Regions from separate parts of the Xanthomonas cerealis pv. cerealis genome, predicted to be linked through region 3. Evidence: predicted binding sites of a transcription regulator. Region 3 holds the regulator's gene; each other region holds the start of a gene.
The links. Region 3 encodes FliA, which starts transcription of late flagellar genes. Its sites were predicted from a motif close to TAAAGTTTNNCNNNCNNNGGCCGATAA; they were not measured.
Positions count from the first base shown of each region.

Region 1 (4,175 bases), 1.5 Mb from region 3:
GCTGGCCGCACCGATGGCAAGCTGGTTGGCCTGGCGCGCGCCATCGGCGTTCTGCTTGACGGTGGAGGTGAGCTCCTCCATCGAGGCGGCGGTTTCCTCCAGATTGGCGGCCTGTTGCTCGGTGCGCTGCGACAGGTCCTGGTTGCCGGCGGCGATCTCGCTTGCGGCGCCCTTGATCGATGCGGCCGAGGTCTGGATGCTGCCGACGATCTGCGCCAACTGGCTGGCGGTGGCATTGGCGTCGTCGCGCATCTGCGAGAACACGCCGCGGAACTCGCCGCTCATGCGCACTGTGAGATCGCCGGCGGCGATGGCGCGCAACAACCGCGACAGCTCGGCCAGGTTGGTGTCGGTCGTCTGCATCAGGTTGTTCAAGCCTTCGACCATGCTGCGGAAATCGTGGTCGAACGCGTTCGCATCCCCGCGGGTCGAGAAGTCGCCGGCCTCCGCTGCCTGCGCCAAGGCGAGAATCTGCCGATTGATCGCCTGCAGATTGTGTTTGGTTGCCGCCATCGCATCGCTGAGGGCCGCCTTCTCGCCCGGCAATGCCGGCATGTCGGCCTGCATGTCGCCTACCGCGTAGCGCGACATGACGGACACCAGCTCGCGCTGGACCCGCACATGCGCATCGACCAGGTTGTTGGTGCCGGCCACCATGCGGCCGTACTCCCCTGGAAAACGCGCTGCATCCATGCGGTAACTCATTTCGCCGGCGTCGTGCCGGCTGGCCATATGGTCTTGCGCTTCGATGACCGCGCGCAGCTGCGCCTGCATGGTGCCCATCGAGAGCAGCAGCTGGCCCAGTTCGTCCATGCGGCGCGGCTCGATGCGACTGTTCAACTGGCCGGAGGACACCGCCGCAGATACCTTGACGGCCTCGGCGAGGGGCGCCAGTACCTGGCGCCGCAGCAACAGGTACAGACACACGCTCAGCAGAGCGGCCGAGAGCAGCCCCACCGCGATGATGACCCATAGCAACGTGCGTGCCTGCGCCATGACATGGTGTTTGGGCACCATGATGCCGAGCGCGAACATTTCCGGTGCCTTGCCCAGCCGCATCGGGACGAACACGCGCAGCCAATCTTCGCCACCGATCGCGGCCTCGTCGCTGCTCACTTGCCCCGCGCGCACTTTCGCCAGCATGGCCTGCGTGCCGGCGTCGGTCAGCTTCTTGCCCACCTGCTTGGCATCGGCGCTGGCCATCACGGCGCCGGTGGGCGACAGCAGCAGCGCCTGCCCAACGCCCAGCGGCCGCAGCGTCGCCACGCGCTTTTGCAGCGCGTCGAGCGAAATGGTGATATTGACCGTGCCGAGGAAATGATCGCCTTCCATGACGGGCGTGCTCAACGTCGTCATCAGCGTGTCGATGCCGGCAACCGGATAGTAGTAAGGCTCGATGACCACGGGCGCGTGGCTCCTGCGCGCAGCGAGATACCAGTCGCCCTCGCCGGGCTTGTCGTAGCTGTGCAGCGCTTCACGCACCAGTTCGCCTTTTTGATACGACCAATACACCATGAAACGGCCGGTCGCATCATGGAAGGGGGCGTCGACGTTGCTGGCGTCGTGTCCGTCGAATGCGTTGGGTTCCCAAAGCGTACTGATACCAAGCCAGTTCTTCTGCAGGCGCAGCTGCTCATGAAGCACCAATGCCGCCGAATCGCGGCTCGCGCCGGCAATGCCGCGCTGGATTCTGAACGTATTGGCCAGCGTTGCCCCGGTGTTGAACGCCGACCCGATGTCGGACGAGATCTCGCTTGCTTGGTGACGCGCCACTTCGCGCAGCATGCCTTGCGACGTCCCGAGCAACGCCTGGCTACTGCGCCAATAGCTGATGGCAGCGGTCATGCCGAAACACAGCAGGGCCAGGATGCCGGTGCCGATCATCAAACGGCTGGCGACGCTGTTGCGGCGAACTAGGGGCCTGTTCATTGGTGCTCCGGGGATGGATTTTCAGGTGTCCTGCTGGACACTTCGCTACGCTGAGGTATCGACGAGCGGAAACGAAACTTAAATCCCGCCGTGCGCCTCATGCTGGCTCGATTGCGGCCGATAGATGTCTGGCGACACCAACGCGAAGGCGGCCACATCCATGTCATTTCATTCAGGTATTTTGCTGCTGCTGGCCATTGCGTGCAGCGGCCAGGCGTATGCGCAGGATGCTCGGGATACCGACTCGTACGCGAAGCTTGGCGGAGCGGTCCGATTCAATTACGGCTGGCGCGATTACGGTCCCACGCAGCGGCTCGATCTGGAGTTGCTGCGCGTCGATGTGAATGCGGGAACAGGCCCGCTCTTCGTTTCCGCGCAGTATCGTTGGTACGACGGATTCGACGCGGTGCATCACGCTTTCCTTGGCTGGAACGTCGACGACCACACCGTGGTGAAAGCCGGCATCCAGCAGGTGCCGTTCGGATTGTTGCCGACCGCGTCGAACAGTTTCTGGTTCGGCTCCGGCTACTACCTCGGGATCGAAGACGATTACGATCCGGGCGTCGTATTCGCGCGCAGCATCGGCAAGGATACCGTGCATGTCGGCTGGTTCTCGGGCGACGAATACGGCGATGGAGCGCGCACGGACCGCTACTCGTTCGATGTCGCCGACACCGCGCTGTCTCCCTATCGCGAATACCATCGTTGGAATGCCCGCTACGAACATCGCTACGACATTCGCCGTGGCACCCTCCTGCTGGGCGCTTCAACCTTTTCCGGACACGTATTGAATGTCCAGGACCGCAGCCTCCACGGGCATCGCGGCGCGGCCGTGCATGCGCAGTGGAGCGGCGGCAGCTGGACCGGCCAGTTGCAATGGGCGCGCTATCGCTACGATGTGCCTGGCGATCGCATTGCCATGTCGGCGTTTCTGGCGCCCTTCGAGATCGCTGCCGAAGCCGACGTGCCCACCGCCAACATCGCGTATTCGTTCGGCAAGGGGCGCTGGCTGGACGACGTGACCTGCTACAACAATTTCAGCATGACGGTGCCGTCCCACGATCGTCTTGGCGTGCGCGAATCAATGCAGAACGTAACTGGCTGCAGCGTGAAAAGAGGCGCGATGCTGACCTATCTGGACTGGATCGCCGGCAAGAACATGTGGTTCGCAGGTGGCGACGGCATTGCCATCGACGACGGTGACCGGTCCAGGTGGCATTCGCGTTTCAATCTGAACGTGGGGTTCTACTTTTAGTCGGTACGGCGTGTCGATCTCGACGAAGGCGGTGACCCGCCCGGCGGCTTCGACCTGCATCCTCGGCGTTATTGCCTGCCACCTGATACGTGTGGCGTTGCGCCTGGAACCTGATTCGGAGTCCCCATTGCTTGCGCGGAGGGGCCTGGCGCAGGCTGCGGCAAACTACGTCGCCCCTGCCTGCCGCGGGTATGCGGAGGGCCGCATGCGCAGCCCCGATGCAATGACGGCGACGCAGCACACCATCGATGTGCCGGAAATCGGGGGTTGCCAAAACGGCGATCTTCTTCGCCCCGAGCGCTGCGGCTCAGGGGTTCGACCCACCGGGGATTCGGCATCGGCGGCATCCTCGCGCTTGCCCGGCCCGCGCCGTCGAGGCGCCACGCGTCGGCGTAACTCAAGGCGCCCGCTCGTGTTGCCATCTCACGCTTGAGCGTGCAGGTTCACCGGTGTCTCTAGGCGCGCCACCGTTGCAACAAGCCCGATCCGGGTGAGGGGATCACGGTCGATGAGCTCCAGGTCGCCACGCCAGCGCCGCCAGGCCTTGGTTGAATCAGGCCGTGTATCGGCTCAGGCGCCCGGCGCTCCACGGAGGATGGCCGAGGTCACCGCCGCTTCAAGGCTCCGGGGCTACCGGGTGGGCACATCTGCCGTCGCCGACAGCAGGCCGATCGTTCGTCTCCATGTGCTCTTTTTGCGCCCAACCAGCTCGGGTTTGCGCAGTCGGTCTTGTACACGGCCGCATGCGGATGAGCGATGAGCGTGCATTTGCCGCTTCGCCGCTGTCGCGTCGGTACATGTCAAACCCTTGGCGCAGCAGCGAATATCGCCTCCACCGGATGTCAACGCATCGCAAGTGCCGTGCCGAGAATTTGGCGGAATGTCTTGTTTTTATTGAAATTTATCTAAACATTAACAATCTTTATATAAATTCGAGACTTTTATCACTCTTCGTGCTGTTTTAGTCAAAAACTTGACGTAATCAAGATGC
Region 1 covers NZ_CP038228.1:3,162,303-3,166,477, reverse strand. Annotated here, with positions in the region: gene E4A48_RS13960 (methyl-accepting chemotaxis protein) at 1-1,929, opposite strand, end outside; gene E4A48_RS13955 (hypothetical protein) at 2,054-3,184, shown strand.
Region 1: the regulator FliA is predicted to act here: its motif matches at 1,985-2,011, upstream of E4A48_RS13960 (methyl-accepting chemotaxis protein).

Region 2 (4,175 bases), 830 kb from region 3:
CCAGCGGCTTGATCACGGTCTGCCATTCGCCCAGCAGCGTGTCCACGACCAAGCCGAAGCGCTGCGCGCCCTGGCGGATCACCACGATGCTCTCGCGCGGCGGCGGCGCGCCGGCGATGCCGAACAACGAACGCAGGCGCACGTATGGCAGCACCCCGCCGCGCAGGTCGATGTAGTCGCTCTGGTAGTTCGGCGCGAATTCCACGCATTCCTCGACCACGTCCAGCGGCACCACGAACACCGACTTGCCGACCCCGACCTGGAAGCCGTTGATGATCGCCAGGGTCAGCGGCAGCCGCACCGAGATGGTGGTGCCCACGTCCTGCTGGCTGCTGATGTCCACGCTGCCGCGCAGCGCGGTGATGTTGCGCTTGACCACGTCCATGCCGACGCCGCGGCCGGACAGGTTGGTGACCTTTTCGGCGGTGGAGAAGCCCGGTTCGAAGATCAGCGCGAACACTTCGCGGTCGGACAAGCTGCGGCCGGGTTCGATCAGGCCGCGCTCCAGCGCCTTGGCCAGGATCCGCTCGCGGTTCAGGCCGCCGCCGTCGTCGCTGATCTGGATGACCACGCTGCCCGAATCGTGGAAGGCGTTGAGCCGCACCGTGCCGCGCACCGGCTTGCCGCGCGCCTGGCGCAGCTCGGCCGGCTCGATACCGTGGTCCATCGCGTTGCGCACCAGGTGGGTCAGCGGATCGGCGATCTTCTCCACCACCGACTTGTCCAGCTCGGTGTCCTCGCCGTTGACCACCAGCACGATGTCCTTGCCCAGTTCGCGCGCCACGTCGTGGACCACGCGATGGAAGCGGCTGAAGGTGCCGCCGATCTTGACCATGCGCAGCTGCAGCGCGCTTTCGCGCACGTCCTCGACCAGTCCGGCCAGGATCGAGGTGGATTCGAGCAGTTGCGCATCGCCGGTGCGTTGCGCATTGGCGCCGGTGCTGGCGACGGCGATGATCAGCTCGCCGACCAGGTCGATCATGCGGTCCAGCTTGTCGGCATCGACGCGGATCGAGCCGCCATCCTGCGCGCGTGCGGCGGCCGGCGCTGCGGCAGCGGCAGGAGCGGTCGCGGCCTGGGCCTGGGCCTGGGCAGCGGGCGCCGGTGCGGCCGCCGGCGCCGGGCTGTCGAAACCCGCGAAGTCGTCGGCGTGCGCCTGGGTGCCGGCCTCGGCCACCAGCAGCGGCAGCTCCAGGTTGGCGGCGTCGCCGTGCGGATCCACCGCGACCACCTGCAGCTCGCAGTCGTCGCGGACGAATTCGAAGATGTCCTCGATTGCCGATTGCGGCGCGTCCGAGCGCAGCAGGATGTCGAAGCCCAGGTAGCAAGCTTCCGGATCCAGCTCTGGCAGCGCCGGTACGCGCGCGTGGCGGGTGCGTACCGCCTCCAGCGTGCCCAGGCTGCGTAGGCAGCGGATCAGGTGCAGCGGCGAGTTGCCGAAGCGCAGCGCATCGCTGAACAACTGCAGCGAGATCCGCCAGTAGCCGGTCTGCGCCGCGGTGGTGGCCGCGACTGCGGCGGCGGCCGGCGCCGCGTCCGGTTGCAGGTAGGTGTGCAGGCGCGCCAGCAGCGGCGCGCCTTCGGCGGCGAGCACCGCTTCGTCGGCCTCGGCGCCGGCCGCCGCTTCCACCAGCGCGCGGATGTGGTCGCAGCAGGCCAGCATCAGCTGGATCAGCTCCGAATCCAGCGCCACCGCGTTCTCGCGCACCAGGTCCAGCACGCTTTCCACCACGTGGGTGAAGCCGACCAGTTGCGCCAGGTCGAACAGTCCGCCGGAGCCCTTGATGGTGTGCGCGGCGCGGAAGATGGCGTTGACCGCGTCCGGACCGGCTTCGCCGCGTTCGGCTTCCAGCAGGTTGCGTTCCATATCCTCGAGCAGGTCGCGGCTCTCGGCGATGAAGGTCTGCAGCAGTTGAGCGAAATTCATGAGCTGGCGCCGATCAGTGGAAGGTGTCGCCAGCGCCGGGCGCGAGCGTGTCGCGCAGGCCGAGCAGGTCGAGTGCGTCGTTGACCGGCGCGCTGCAGCCGTCGAGTTGGAACGGCCGGCCCAGCGCGCGCAACGCGGCCTGGGTGGCGAGCAGCAGCTGGATGCCGGTGGCGTCGATTTCGGTGACCGCCTGCAACTGCAGCTGCAGGCCGCCGGGGTGGTCCAGCGCCGGCAGCAGCAGCGGCTTCAGTTCGCCGGCGCGGCGGATGGTCATGTCGCCGTCCAGGCTCAGTTGCAGCGGCGGGGGCGGGGAGTCCGGGAGTTTCGAGCGCATGGCATGTCTCCGATTCGAGCAGGGGGAACGTCGAAATCCCGGGCCGCGGCGCGGGTACTGAACAGTAGGTTGGAATTGGCTGTAAGCAGATATCGGCGCTTTTCGGGAATATTTAGGCCCAATTGCAGATTTGTCTCGCAAATCCTTGATAAGGATGAGCGGTTCATTCTTGTGAGCGGCACCCCATTCCAGTTGCACCGGGCGCCGCTTGGCCACCCCGAAACGGATGCATGCGCCGTGCCAACGCCGCGTTGGCGCCGGCACGACAAAAAACGGCCGGGGAGGCCGGCCGTTTTCGGAGCGTTCGCGTGGCGCGCAGCCTCGCTGCGCGACCGGGTGGATGGCATGCCGCTGCGCGCAGGCGTCCTGCGCGCGGCTCAGGGCCTGGGCGTCAGCGCGGCGACAGCGCCGCCAGCAGGCCGCGCGCGGCGTTGAAGCGGTCCGCCGCTTCCGGCAGCGGCAGCTTCAGCTTCAGCTTGTCCGGGCCGTCCATCGCGTACAGCCTGGGCTGCTTCTGGATCATCTGGATGATGGTCATCGGATCGACGTCGGGCTTGGCCTCGAACACGATGCGCCCGCCGTTCTCGCCCAGTTCCAGCTTGCGGATGCCCAGGGTATTGGCCTGCAGCTTGAGCTCGGCGATCGCGAACAGGTGCTTGACCGCATCCGGCAGCAGGCCGAAGCGGTCGATCATCTCCACCTGCAGCTCGCGCAACTGCTCGCTGTCGCGGGCGCTGGAGATGCGCTTGTACAGGGTCAGGCGGGTGTGCACGTCGGGCAGGTAGTCGTCCGGGATCAGCGCCGGCACATGCAACTCCACTTCGGCGCCGCGCGCTTCCTCGCCGGCGTCCAGGTCCGGCAGCTTGCCCTGGCGGATGCTGCGCACCGCGCGTTCCAGCAGTTCGGTGTACAGGCTGAAGCCGACCTCGGCCATCTGCCCGCTCTGGTCCTCGCCGAGCAGTTCGCCGGCGCCGCGGATTTCCAGGTCGTGGGTGGCCAGGGTGAAGCCGGCGCCGAGTTCGTCCATCGAGGCGATCGCGTCCAGCCGCTTCTGCGCATCGCCAGTGATGCTGCGCCGGTCCGGTACCAGCAGGTAGGCGTAGGCGCGGTGGTGCGAACGGCCGACGCGGCCGCGCAGCTGGTGCAGCTGGGCCAGGCCGAAGCGGTCGGCACGGTTGATGACGATGGTGTTGGCGTTGGGGATGTCGATGCCCGATTCGATGATCGTGGTCGACAGCAGCACGTTGAAGCGCTGCTTCTGGAAATCCAGCATCACCCGTTCCAGTTCGCGCTCGGGCATCTGCCCGTGGGCGATGCCGATGCGCGCTTCGGGCACCAGCTCGCTCAGCTCGCGCTGCATGCGGCCGATGCTTTCCACGTCGTTGTGCAGGAAGTACAGCTGGCCGCCGCGCGCCAGCTCGCGCTGGAACGCCTCGCGCAGCAGCGCGTTGTCCCAGGCGGTGACGAAGGTCTGCACCGCCAGCCGGTTCGGCGGCGCGGTGGCGATGATCGACAGGTCGCGCAGCCCGGCCATGGCCATGTTCAGCGTGCGCGGGATCGGCGTGGCGGTGAGGGTGAGCAGGTGCACGTTGGCGCGCAGCGCCTTCAGCGCTTCCTTTTGGCGCACGCCGAAGCGCTGTTCCTCGTCCACCACGACCAGGCCCAGGTCCTTGAACTTCACGTCCGGCTGCAGCAGGCGGTGGGTGCCGATGATCACGTCGATGCCGCCGTCGGCGACCTTCTCCAGCTCCGCCTTGATCTCCTTGGCGCTCTTGAAGCGCGACAGCACTTCCACCCGCAGCGGCCAGTCGGCGAAGCGGTCGCGGAAGTTGCGGTAGTGCTGTTCGGCCAGCAGCGTGGTCGGCACCAGCACCGCCACCTGCTTGCCGGCGCTGGCCGCGGCGAATGCGGCGC
Region 2 covers NZ_CP038228.1:856,868-861,042, forward strand. Annotated here, with positions in the region: gene E4A48_RS03765 (chemotaxis protein CheA) at 1-1,927, opposite strand, end outside; gene E4A48_RS03770 (STAS domain-containing protein) at 1,941-2,261, opposite strand; gene mfd (transcription-repair coupling factor) at 2,653-4,175, opposite strand, start outside.
Region 2: the regulator FliA is predicted to act here: its motif matches at 2,351-2,377, upstream of E4A48_RS03770 (STAS domain-containing protein).

Region 3 (4,175 bases):
GGCCCTGACGCCGGTGCCGAGCTTCCCGGCAGCGCAGAACGACGAACAATTGACTCAGCTGCGCGACGAACTGGCGCTGATGCGGCAGATGATCGAGCGCGAGATGAACCGGCTCACCGACGAGCGCCTGCGCGGTTCGCCGGTGCGCGCCCAGGCGCTGGAACTGATGGACGACTACGGTTTCGACAGTGGCCTCATCCGCGACGTGGTCATGCAGATCCCCGCCGACCTGGAGCTGCACCGCGGCCGCGGGCTGATGCTGGGACTGCTGTCCAAGCGCCTGCCGATCGCGCCGCTGGATCCGATCGAGGAAGGCGGCGTGATCGCCCTGATCGGCCCCACCGGCGCCGGCAAGACCACCACCATCGCCAAGCTGGCCTCGCGCTTCCTGGAACGCCACGCCGCCCGCGACGTGGCCCTGGTCACCACCGATACCATCCGCGTCGGCGGCCGCGAACAGTTGCACAGCTACGGCCGCCAGCTCGGCATCGCCGTGCACGAGGCCGACAGCGATGCCGCCCTGCAGCAGCTGCTGGAGCGTCTGCGCGACTACAAGCTGGTGCTGATCGACACCGCCGGCATGGGCCAGCGCGACCGCGCCCTGGCTGCACAATTGCACTGGCTGCGCGCCTCGCGTGTGGTCCGGTCCTTGCTAGTACTCCCTGCCAACGCGCATTTCTCCGACCTGGACGAGGTGGTGCGCCGGTTCGCCGGCGCCGATCCGCAGGGGGTGATCTTGACCAAGCTGGATGAAACCGGGCGGTTTGGCAGTGCCCTGTCGGTGGTCGCGGACCACCGGCTTCCCATCACCTGGGTGACCGATGGTCAGCGCGTGCCGGACGACCTGCACCGCGCCAACGCCGCCAGCCTGGTATTGCGCCTTGAAGATTTGCGGCGCGCTGCCGATAAGCCCTGTACTCCGGAGCAGAACCATGCCGTCGCGTGATTACGCCAATCTCACCAATGCCTTCCCCCTGTCGGCAACCCGCAGCGAACCGCTGGGTCCGCTAGGCCCGGTGCGCACGATCGCCGTGACCGGCGGCAAGGGCGGCGTGGGCAAGACCAACATCTCGGTCAACCTGTCGATGGCGCTGGCCGACATGGGCAAGCGCACCCTGCTGCTGGACGCCGATCTTGGCCTGGCCAACGTCGACGTGCTGCTCGGGCTGACTCCCAGGTTCACCCTGGCCGACTTGGTCGCCGGGCGCTGCACCCTGGAAGAAGTGCTGATCGACCTGCCCAACGGGTTGATGGTGGTGCCCGCCGCCTCCGGCCGCCGGCACATGGCCGAACTGCCGCCCGCCCAGCACGTCGGCCTGGTCAACGTGTTCTCCGAGCTGCAACGCGACCTGGACGTGATGATCATCGACACCGCCGCCGGGATTACCGACAGCGTGCTGACCTTCTGCCAGGCCGCGCAGGACGCGGTGGTGGTGGTCTGCGACGAGCCGGCCTCGATCACCGACGCCTACGCGCTGATCAAGGTGCTGTCGCGCGAACGCGGCGTGGACCGGATGCAGATCGTCGCCAACATGGTTCGCGACCCCAACGAAGGCCGCCTGCTGTACGACAAGCTGAGCCGGGTGTGCGAGAAGTTCCTCGGCGACGTGTCGCTGAACTACCTGGGCTGCGTGCCGCAGGACGACTGGCTGCGCCTGTCGGTGCAGCGCCAGCAGCCGGTGGTCAAAGCCTACCCGTCCAGCCCGTCGGCGCAGGCGATCACCGAAATCGCCCGCCGCACCTCGCGCTGGCAGGCGCCGACCGCGCCACGCGGCAACGTCGAGTTCTTCGTCGAACGGATCATCCAGAGGGGGGTCGCCGCATGAACGCCGCCGCTCAGTACCGCGCCGTGCAGCGCAACAGTTCCAACGACTACATCGCCCAGCATTCGGACCTGGTGCGGCGCATCGCCCACCACCTGGCCGCGCGGCTGCCGGCCAGCGTCGAGATCGACGACCTGATCCAGGCCGGCATGATCGGCCTGATCGAGGCCTCGCGCAGCTACGACGCCGACCAGGGCGCCTCGTTCGAGACCTACGCCTCGATCCGCATCCGCGGCTCGATGATCGACGAGATCCGCCGCGGCGACTGGGTGCCGCGCTCGGTGCACCGCCGCGCCCGCGACGCCGCCTCGGCGGTGCGCAAGATCGAACAGAGCACCGGCCGCGCCGCCGCCGCCAACGAAGTGGCCGCGGCGATGGACATGCCGCTTCCCGACTACATGCGATTGATGGAAGATGCCGCACGCGGCCAGGTACTGAGCCTGGAGTCGCGGGTCGAGGACCATGGCGAACTGGACACCATCGCCAAGGGCGGCCCCAATCCGCAGCAGATGCTGGAACGCAGCGAGTTCGGCCGCGAGTTGGGCAAGGCGATCGCGCAGTTGCCCGAGCGCGAGCAGCTGGTGCTGTCGCTGTATTACGAACAGGAATTGAACCTGAAGGAAATCGGCGCGGTGCTCGGTGTCAGCGAGTCACGCGTCTGCCAGATCCACGGCCAGGCCACGGTACGCTTGCGCGGACGCTTGAAAGCGTTCGAAGCGGCGGACGCTGGCCTGGAAGACAAAGAATAAGACCCAAGGGAGTTAGCGGTGAACAAGAACATGCGGATTTTGATCGTGGACGATTTCTCGACGATGCGGCGCATCGTCAAGAATCTGCTCGGCGATCTGGGCTTCACCAACACTGCAGAGGCCGAAGACGGCAACAGTGCGCTGGCGGCACTGCGCTCGGCACCGTTCGAGTTCGTGGTCACCGACTGGAACATGCCCGGCATGACCGGCATCGACCTGCTGCGCAACATTCGCGCCGACGACAAGCTCAAGCACCTGCCGGTGCTGATGGTAACCGCCGAGGCCAAGCGCGAGCAGATCATCGAGGCGGCGCAGTGCGGCGTGAACGGCTACATCATCAAGCCGTTCACCGCGCAGACGCTGCAGGAGAAGCTGGGCAAGATCTTCGAACGCCTGGGAGCGACCGTCTGATGCAAGCCACCGCCGAACGCAGCGCCATGATCGAACGCCTGCAAGGTGCGCTGGACGCACTGGAGCGTGGCGACGAAGCCGCCTGGCGCAAGGAAATCGACACCCTAGCCGCCTGGCGCACGCGGCCGATGATGCAGGGCCTGAGCCGGCTGGCGCGCGACCTGGGCCAGGCGCTCGGCGAGCTGCCCACCATCCCCTCCGAAGCCGGGGAGCTGGACGATGCCTGCTCGCGCCTGGACCACGTGGTGGCCATGACCGAACAGGCCAGCCACCGCACCCTGGACCTGGCCGAGGAATGCCGCGCGCTGGCCGAGCAGCTGCGCGCCGGCGGCCTGACCGGCGACCAGGGCGAGATCCTCGACAAGATCCGCCATAACCTCACCGAGATGGCCCTGGCGCAGAGCTTCCAGGACCTGACCGGGCAGATCATCCGCCGCGTGGCGACCATCGTGCGCCGCGTGCACGAGGGCTTCGGCGCGCTCGGCCTGCCGCCGAAGGACGACAAGAAACCCGACGGCAGCTTGGCCGGCCCGGCGCTGGCCGGCCTGGACCGCCACGGCGTGTCGCAGGACGACGCCGACGATCTATTGTCCGGATTGGGGCTGTAACGCCATGAGCGCCGTACCCGACGACATTGCTGCCGACTTCATCATCGAGGCCCAGGAAATCCTGGACCGGCTCGGCGAGCAATTGGTGTCGCTGGAGCAGGCGCCCGAGGACAGCGATCAGCTCAACGCGGTATTCCGCGGTTTCCACACGCTCAAGGGCGGCGCCGGATTCCTGGCGATCAACGCCATGGTCGAGCTGTGCCACGCCGCCGAGGACACCCTGGGCCAGGCCCGCGCCGGCCAGGCCACCCTGCAGGCGCGGCACTTCGACGCCGCGCAGCAGTCGCTGGACTACCTGCAGTCGATGCTCGACGCGTTCGGCAGCGGCAGCGAACCGCCGCGCGCGCCGCAACAGCTGATCGCGCAGTTCGCCACCAGCGGGGAAGAGACCGCCGCGCCCAGCGCCAAGGCCGCCGTCGCCGCGCCGCCGCCCGCCGCAGGCGGCAACGGCGACATGATCGACGACGACGAATTCGAAGCGTTGCTCGACCAGTTGCACGGCGGCGCCGCGCCCGCCGCGCTGCCGGTGCCGGCCGCCGCGCCGCGGCCGGCGCCCAGCGCCAAGCCCGCCGCTGCGCCCGGCA
Region 3 covers NZ_CP038228.1:1,684,103-1,688,277, forward strand. Annotated here, with positions in the region: gene flhF (flagellar biosynthesis protein FlhF) at 1-946, shown strand, start outside; gene E4A48_RS07505 (MinD/ParA family ATP-binding protein) at 933-1,826, shown strand; gene E4A48_RS07510 (RNA polymerase sigma factor FliA) at 1,823-2,572, shown strand; gene cheY (chemotaxis response regulator CheY) at 2,591-2,983, shown strand; gene E4A48_RS07520 (protein phosphatase CheZ) at 2,983-3,591, shown strand; gene E4A48_RS07525 (chemotaxis protein CheA) at 3,596-4,175, shown strand, end outside.